4 regions of the Sinobacterium caligoides genome follow, and region 3 is predicted to be linked to each of the others. Evidence: predicted binding sites of a transcription regulator. Region 3 holds the regulator's gene; each other region holds the start of a gene.

Region 1 (2,172 bases), on a different contig from region 3:
ATAGATTATAAAAATAAAGGAATATACGATGAAAAAACTACTGATGGCGACAATGATTTCTCTGGCGGCGAGTGCTCAAGCAGAGATCATCACTTTTGATATGCAGGTGCTGGATGTAATCACCCAGGGAGGAGAGGCAATAAGTGCGAATGAAGGGGCTATTTTTGCCGAACTGGATATTGATACGGATATAGGGGAGGGAGAACTTTTTGGCATTAATAGCTTTAGTATGACTTATGTTGAAGCGTTGACAGTTGAAGAATCGTTCCAGGGTGATGAGCAGGTCCATATTGCTCATACCTACGAACAGGGTAGTCGCTATACGTTTAACACGACCTCTTTTGATATCGAGGATAGAGATGAGGGGGAGTTAGACGGCTTTGCTTATCTTGCTTTTACTGGCGGGGCTGATAGTGGTGAGATGTCGTCGTTTGATGGAGGTTATAACTGTCAGTCAAGTTCTGCGGCCGTGGAGGGCTGTGAGGGGGTTTCAGGAACGGCTATTGACGCCTATGGACTGGTGCTTTTAGTTCATTGGGTGGAGAGTGAACCAACAATATTGGACTTTTTAGTGTTTACTGATATTACAACAGGAGGCGCTTATTCAGAGAAGTTAAGCTTTTTTTACGGTACAGGAGCGTTCGTCGCCTGGGGGTCAGCGCAACCCATATCTGATATTGCTGACGAGCTAGAGCCCACAACATCGCCTTCGCCATCCGAGCCTTCTTCACAGGGGATTGTGGTTGATTGTGATATAAATTGGTCGCAGATGTGTGAAAACCTGCCTGTATCGCAGGTGCCGGTCCCCGGTGCAGTGTGGCTGTTTAGCTCGGCTCTGGCAGGCTTCGGCATACTTGCACGCCGAAGAAACCGTATTGCCTCCTGAGCGTAATTCTTAGCGCTTTATTTCTTGGTGGTATCCGCTCAATATTCTCTTTCGTTAATTGTAGTGATGAATATTGAGTTTTTTAATCCGCCTTTGTCGACGCCGATAAAGCTTACAGGCTAGTGGTTTTCTGCTAAAAAATACCAGAGTTAATAAGCCGAATTGAGCGCTTTCTATCAGTTGGCTTAGTACTTGCGTTGTAAATATAGTGTGATGGTTAGATGTGCATGGTGATATTACAAATAAGATAAAAATAAAGGAATATACGATGAAAAAACTACTGTTAGTGTCATTGCTCGGCTTGGCGGCGAATGCTCAGGCGTTTACCCTGCCTTTTATAATGCAGGTTGATAGCGTAGAGGCTGCGCAAGGAACCGGAGAGCTGGTTGGTGAGCGGTTTGTCTATGGTGAGCTCGATATGACGATCAATGAGGAGGGCGACTTTTTGGTGGCTGGGGGGATCGATAGTTTTGAGTTAACCCATGTAGTGCCGCTTCATATCCAGGAGACGTACCAGATCGCAGGTTTCACCACAACGATTCATCATCGTTATGAGGCCGGTAGTGGTTACACCTTCGAGCCTTTCGCGGAGTACACTGAGGCCGTAGTCGACGATGATAATGATACGTTTGTTTATACCTATCGCTCAGGGGAAGTGCTGAATGATGGTAATGATGTGGCAAGTTTTGCCGGTGGCTATGGCTGTCAGTCAGACCCGGAGTGGTTGGATGCATGTAGCGAATTAAGTGGGCCGAGCATTGACGGCGTAAAGCTGGACCTTACTTTTAACTATAGAGAGAGTGTCGACTTTGGCCTATACGATCTGATCGATATCACATTAGAAACCTATGACGTTAGAACAGGAATGAATTCAGGGGTCACAACGACAAGCTATTCACTCTACACTCTTATTCATGATGACGACCACTACTATGAATACTTCCCAGGCCCTGCAGATGAAGTCTCGTCTGTGCCGCTCCCCGGCGCCGTTTGGTTATTCGGTTCAGCCATTGCCGGCCTTGGTTTTGTCTCGCGCCGCAAAGCCCGTAAGGTTGCCTGAGGCAAGTAATAGCTAACTCTCTCCTTACTCCTATTGATGCCCGTCGTCGCTTAACAGCGGCGGCGGGCATTTTTTTGGGCGGTAAATCAATTACACGTATATTATACCGTTATCTATTGTGCTATTCGCCCGTTGATAATGCGGTTGATGGGGCGATAGCCGGAGTCGCCTGATAGTGACTTTTTACCGTCAATTAGACCGATCGTTTTGGTGTTGCGCTAGTGCC
Region 2 (2,172 bases), on a different contig from region 3:
CGAACCATCCTCTGGACCAAAGATATAAAGCGCCTTCGGTGGGTGCACAAACTCTGGTAGCGGCGTCGCCCCCTCGATCAGCTCGACGCAGACCACCTGCATATCGGCAGGTAAGTCGTCGCTGAGCACCTCGACACGGTTAAGCGGAATCGTTTCGGCACGGTTTTTGGTATCGGTCTGATACTGCGCCGCACGCGCATAGCGCTGGCCGGTATAACGCACCGCATCGACACGATAACAGCCAGCGGCACGCAATACCGCCCCTACGTTAGTCGGGCTCTTGGGATTCACTAAGCCGATATAGACGGCCGAGGATTTCTCTTCACTCATGGTTACTCATTACTCTTTTTGCAGCGCGCATTAACGTGCTTTTCACCGCGTATTCTACCGCTTTTTTATCCTGCTTTCTTTACGCTATCTCTTTCAATTCTTTTTCCAACATGTTTTTTCAAGATCTTTTTTCAAAATCTTTTTCAAGATATTTATAGACGCTTTGATAGCGCTATCAAGCGTCCCTATTGATGCTTGTTCATGCACTCGGCCAACAACTCGACAAAGAAATTCTGCCCTTTGGCTCGTGCAAAGTCGATGTTGCGCTCGGGAATGCCCTCGGGCTCTTTGTAGTTGCGTAGCGCCCGCTCCATACTCGACTCGCGGATAATATGAATCATCGGATAGGGCGAGCGGTTGGTGTAGTTAGCGGCATCGTCCTGCGCCTCTCCCTCGAAACAATAATCCGGGTGCATGCTGGCCAACTGGTAGACACTCTCGTAATCCTGCTCCAGCAACAGCTGGTTGGCGAGATCGACTAGGTGCAGATAATCGTAGAAGCCTTCGAAGCCGGACGGCAGAATAATCAGCGTCGTCTCTATCTCGTTGTGTTCATCGAGGCGACGACACTCATCGATCACCGCCTCTAACACCACCGACAGCTGCCGCTGCTCGACAATGGTGTAATGAATCGTATTATTCTGCATCTCTCGGCGCGCAAACGGGCAGACATTATGACCGACGATCAGTGCTTCGACCCAGCGCTGTGTCTGCTCGATAATCTTACTGTGATGCTCTGCTTGCTCTCTCATGATCGACCGCTCTTCGGCTATACAACGATGGCCTCAGCATACACCGGTTGTCGGCAGAGTAATAACGACAAATGTGCCATTAAAAAAAAACCGCACTAAAAAGTGCGGTTCAAGGTTCAACAGGAGAGAGGCCTGTCGTGAAAGTCGATCAAACAATAGACTGCAGATAACAGAAAATATGGCCAAAACAAAAGCTGTTAGGCGCTCTGTCACTCTATGCAAGAACAATATCGCAAACGAGAATAGTTATCAATAGCGTTTAGAGCCAAATTATCACTTTTCTTCACAGCCAGCGCTATATTGCCACTCAACAGGTGATTCACGGACAAAAAAAAGCCCGAACCGGGGTTCGGGCTTATGCATCTCCCTCGACCTAATGTCGCCTTTCCTCTGTCGGGTTCGCCGCCAACACCATCACAGTGCCCAACAGGATGCCAAACAACGCGGCAATGAGATTACCGATCGCCAAGCCGTCGGCAGTCATCCCCGTCGGTGTCAGCGTAAAGAACAAGTCGAACTTAGCGATATAGAGGTAGAAATGAACCGCCAAGAACATCAGCGGAAACAGCATCAATCCTTTATCCCGCGGCTGAGTGGGCCGGCGATAGTGAAACAAAAACACCAACCCAGCGATAAAGAAAGTCACCGCGTGCAACGCCCCTGCCGCTGTCAGCATCGGCGCCCAGGGCAACATATCCCAGGGCGGTACGCCCTTTGAAAATAAATTAAAGGGAATAAAGAGTACCGTGCCCAACAGGATCACGGTCACCGGCATCGCAGCGATGCCGCTATAGACGACGGCCTTACTCTTATTCTGCTGCGGCCACTGCCAACAGACCTTACGCGCGATGTAGGCAAAGGCGATCATGAAGGTGAAAAACCAATGGTAGCTGGTCAGCGGCACACTATTCACATAGGGCAGCGTGCTCGGGTCGCTGCGATCCCACAGCCACCAACCGACCTGCGGACCAAAGTTATCGAACACCTGATAGATGACACCGGCCATAAAGCCTGCGCTGACGGCCTCCACCACCGGGGTGAAATCAAACCGACGGATCAGCATGTAGATGTGGTACATGAAGGTGGGATA
Region 3 (2,172 bases):
TGACCGCTGATGTTGATTTGCATATATATTCCTCTCTGTTGTATCGGTATAGCTGCATATCGGTATGCGACTTTGCTGAGCATTTTTGATTGCATGCGTTGTCGCTTGTTAATGGCTCACTCTAATTTTTTGTTATTTTTCGTCTATAAATTGTAGCTAACATATGCTGACTTTAAACCAGCTGTTTACGCTCGTTGGATGGAGGAATCATCATCGACTCGCGGTATTTGGCTATTGTTCTGCGTGCGACCTTGATTCCTTGTTCGGCAAGGAGTTTTGTTATTGCATTATCGCTCAATGGCTTACGTTGGTTTTCGGCGTTTATTAACTTCTTGATAATGGCGCGGATGGCGGTGGAGGAACACTCGCCACCGCTCTCTGTGCTGACGTGGCTAGAAAAGAAGTACTTGAGTTCGAAGATGCCGCGCGGTGTGTGCATGTACTTCTGAGTAGTGACTCGGGATATCGTCGACTCATGCATTTCGACAGCTTCAGCAATGTCCAGCAGCACCATAGGTTTCATGGCCTCCTCACCGTAGTCAAGGAAACCCTGCTGTAGTTCGACAATTTTGCTAGCCACTTTCATTAGTGTTTCATTACGACTTTGTAAGCTTTTTAACAGCCAGCGGGCCTCTTGTAGGTTGTCCTTAAGAAAGGTGTTGTCACTACTGCTATCGGCACGCTTAATCAGTGCGGCATAGTTTCCGTTGATACGTATGTTTGGTGAAACATCAGGGTTTAATTCTACTTGCCAGTGCTCAGCAGTTTTCCGCACGAAGACGTCCGGTACAATGTACTGGGTATCCTCCTCATTGATATAGTCACCAGGCCTAGGGTTAAGGCTTTGTATTAGTGCGATAACTACTTTTAACTGTGGCTCTTTTATCTTGGCACGACGCATCAGTTGGGCGAAGTCCCGATTACCCAATAAAGGAAGGTAATGAGTGATCACCTTCCTTGTTTCCGCCAACAAAGGGGTATCTTCCGGTAGTTGGTTCAGTTGTATTAATAGGCATTCTTTTAGGTCGTGTGAGGCAACGCCGGGGGGGTCAAATTGTTGTACGCGGTGGAGTACGGCCATCACCTCGTCAAGCTCTACCGGGGAGGCGAGGTCAAGCCCTGCGTGAATCTCCTCGGCGCTCAAAGAGAGCATGCCGGAAGGCTCTACGGCATCGATGACCGACATGGCAATAACTCGGTCGGTATCTGACATAGGGGTGAGATTGAGTTGCCAGAGTAGATGATCGTGAAGCGTTTCTGACTGGCTATTGCGTGAGTCAAAATCGAAGTCGTCTGTCGCGGTACCGGCACTACCGCCGGTGTTTTGATAGACATCATCCCACTGAGTGTCGACTGGCAAATCGGGAATGGTGTCCGGTTGAGACCAGTCGATATCGTCGTGGCTGGTATCTGCGCTAGGGTCTGTTGGCTCCGTTTTTTTATGTTCCTCTGTGCTCTGGCATGGTCCTTCTTGAGAGCTGTTTAAAGCCTCGAGGTTATTTTCGCTACTCAGCCCTCCCTGACTGTTATCATCTTCACTGATTTCGAGCATTGGGTTTGATTCAAGAGCTTGTTGAATCTCCTGCTGTAAGTCGAGTGTCGATAGTTGCAGCAGACGGATAGCCTGCTGTAACTGCGGGGTCATGGTGAGCTGTTGACCCATCTTTAATTGAAGTGACTGTTTCACTACGTCAGTGTCTCCTGAGCAGCCAGAATGAAAGAAAATAAGAAGCGGGCTGCCGTCGCGTTGTGTATCTGAGGACTGTGTCTGTTGCCAGGCGGGTGGTCGATGGCTGCTTAGGTGTAGAGGTTATTCGGCAGCCGGTGACGGTGATGTAACCCATAATAATACAGTCGTTTTTATAAGTATCCGCGGTCAGTTTAGCGAGCCTAGCTCTGGCAGGCAAACTTTAGGCCGGTTTTGTTGCTGCAGTTGTGCGCAACTTAGAGCTTGAACTGTTCACCTAGGTAGACTTTGCGAACCTGCTGATTGGCGAGTACTGCATCGGCATTGCCCTCAGCGATAATATAGCCTTCGCTGACAATATAGGCTTTATCGCAGATGTCGAGAGTTTCGCGTACATTATGATCGGTAATCAGTACGCCAATGCCCTTGGACTTTAGGTGATTAACAATTGCCTTTATCTCATTGACGGAGATAGGGTCGACACC
Region 4 (2,172 bases), on a different contig from region 3:
CCTGTGAACGCCCCTCTCTTGTGACCGAAGAGGGCCGACATGGCGTTCTCGCCGCGCAGCGTTGCACAGTTAACGGCGACCATTTGCCCGCTGATACTGCCCTTTTGCTTACGCAGTTGGTATACCCGCTTTGCCAGCTGTGACTTGCCAGCACCCGTCGGGCCGCTAATGAGCAGCGGTTCATCGGAGCGGATGGAGACCTTTTCGAGTTGCTCGATCATTAGGTTGAAAGCGCTGTTATTGGTCTCGATGCCGCCTTTGAGGTAGTGGGTAGCTTGCTGGTGCTCTCTGTTGAAGCGAGCAGCGATCTGGTCATATTTTGATAAATCTAAGTCAATGATCTGATGGCTACCCTGAGCCTTTCTCTCTCCCTGTTTTGGCGATGTTTGGATCAGCCTTCCTGGCAGATAGCCCGCTTCTGTTAATAAGTAGAGGCAGATTTGCGCGACATGTGTGCCGGTGGTGATGTGGATAAGATAGTCTTCGTCGTCAGGGGCGAAAGGGTAGGTGCGACTAAAATCCAGCAAGTTGCTGTAGACGCTCTCAAAGTCCCAAGGGTCGTCAAAGCTGACTAGGTGGAAGACCACCTCGGTGTCGGCGGATACGGTTTTAATATCTTCTGCGACCTGTTTAGCCAGAGGCAGTGATCGTGGATCGAAGATTAAGTCGAGGCGATCAATGGCTAGGCCATCTTGCTGACAAAGCGAGGGTGTGGGGCGCCACTTATTCCATCTGTTTTCACGTTTGCCACGTCGATCTAACACCGTACCTAAAATACTAATGGCTACTTTTTTCATATCTTTATAAATATTCTTATATTGTTGTAGATAGATTTTATTTTACAGTTTTTATGCGGCTTAATTCAATGTGTCGTCCTGTGCGTTAAAAATAGTCTTTTTAAACAGTGTGTTAAATGATTTTTCCTATTCCTTCCTGAGGTTGGCACATTTGTCGCAATGGGTATGAGAGATTGACGCTAACAATAGCGATAAATGATCAAGCATAACAATGAATAGACACGTGGTAGCGTGCAGCGAGGATAAGATGACAAAAGCAGCGTATGAGGTAATGAGAGATGATGGCGTCCCGATTAAATCGTGGACACGTGGCGTACCTTTTGAGGATGCTGCGAAACAACAGCTGAGGAATATAGCGAGCCTGCCCTTTATCCATAAGCATATCGCGGTGATGCCCGACGTCCACCTTGGTAACGGCGCTACTATCGGTAGTGTGGTGCCGACGCTAGGGGCCGTCATTCCCGCCGCCGTTGGCGTCGACATTGGCTGTGGCATGATGGCGGTGAAAACTAGTCTGAGGGCCGATCAGCTGCCCGATAACTTAAAGCCAATGCGCCTGGCTATCGAGGCTGCGGTGCCGCACGGTCGCTCGAAGCATCTGCGCGGTAGACGTGATAAAGGTAGCTGGAACGATTTACCGGCAGATGTCATCAAAGCGTGGCTGCCGCTGTCGCATCAGTTTGAACGACTAGCGCAAAAACATAGCGTGCTTGAGAAAACGAACAACATTAACCACCTTGGAACGCTGGGTACCGGTAACCATTTCATCGAGGTGTGCTTAGATGAGCATGATGCAGTTTGGATCATGTTACACAGTGGTTCGCGTGGTGTTGGCAACCGTATCGGCTCCTACTTTATTGAACAGGCAAAGCGGGATATGGAGCGTTGGCATATACAGCTGCCGGATAAAGCGCTGGCCTACTTACCGGAGGGCTCAGAGAATTTTAACGACTATGTTGAGGCGGTCGAGTGGGCGCAGGAGTTCGCACGAACGAATCGCGAGGTGATGATGGCAAGGGTGATTGCTGCGCTACGAGCGGTAATGGGGATTGAGTTTGAGGCCAGCATGGAGGCCGTTAACTGTCACCATAACTATGTTTCTCGTGAGCGCCATTTTGGCAAAGAGGTACTTCTCACACGCAAGGGTGCGGTGCGTGCGCGGGCCGGTGAAATGGGCATCATTCCCGGTAGCATGGGGGCAAAGTCATTTATTGTACGAGGCCTTGGCAATGAAGACAGCTTCTGCAGCTGCAGTCATGGCGCGGGGCGAGTGATGTCGCGCACCCAGGCAAAAAAGTTAGTCTCATTGGATGAACATAAAAAAGCCGTGCAGGGCGTCGAGTGTCGTGCCGACGAAGATGTCATTGATGAGACC

Evidence for each region. Region 3 encodes sigma-54, which starts transcription at its own class of promoters, with help from an activator protein. Its sites were predicted from a motif close to TGGCACANNNNTTGCNNT; they were not measured.
Region 1: EDC56_RS14005 (VPLPA-CTERM sorting domain-containing protein) is a predicted target of sigma-54. The motif match lies at 1,068-1,085, and genes of this name have one in related genera.
Region 2: EDC56_RS10750 (DUF1415 domain-containing protein) is a predicted target of sigma-54. The motif match lies at 1,144-1,161, and genes of this name have one in related genera.
Region 4: EDC56_RS05935 (RtcB family protein) is a predicted target of sigma-54. The motif match lies at 941-958, and genes of this name have one in related genera.

The regions. Positions count from the first base shown of each region.
Region 1 is NZ_RKHR01000005.1:392,208-394,379, reverse strand. It holds gene EDC56_RS14010 (VPLPA-CTERM sorting domain-containing protein) at 29-886, shown strand; gene EDC56_RS14005 (VPLPA-CTERM sorting domain-containing protein) at 1,155-1,946, shown strand.
Region 2 is NZ_RKHR01000004.1:914,629-916,800, forward strand. It holds gene EDC56_RS10745 (RNA methyltransferase) at 1-330, opposite strand, end outside; gene EDC56_RS10750 (DUF1415 domain-containing protein) at 516-1,082, opposite strand; gene EDC56_RS10755 (DUF7802 domain-containing protein) at 1,456-2,172, opposite strand, start outside.
Region 3 is NZ_RKHR01000001.1:16,231-18,402, reverse strand. It holds gene hpf (ribosome hibernation-promoting factor, HPF/YfiA family) at 1-23, opposite strand, end outside; gene EDC56_RS00105 (RNA polymerase factor sigma-54) at 173-1,687, opposite strand; gene lptB (LPS export ABC transporter ATP-binding protein) at 1,945-2,172, opposite strand, start outside.
Region 4 is NZ_RKHR01000003.1:1,332,427-1,334,598, reverse strand. It holds gene rtcR (RNA repair transcriptional activator RtcR) at 1-797, opposite strand, end outside; gene EDC56_RS05935 (RtcB family protein) at 1,045-2,172, shown strand, end outside.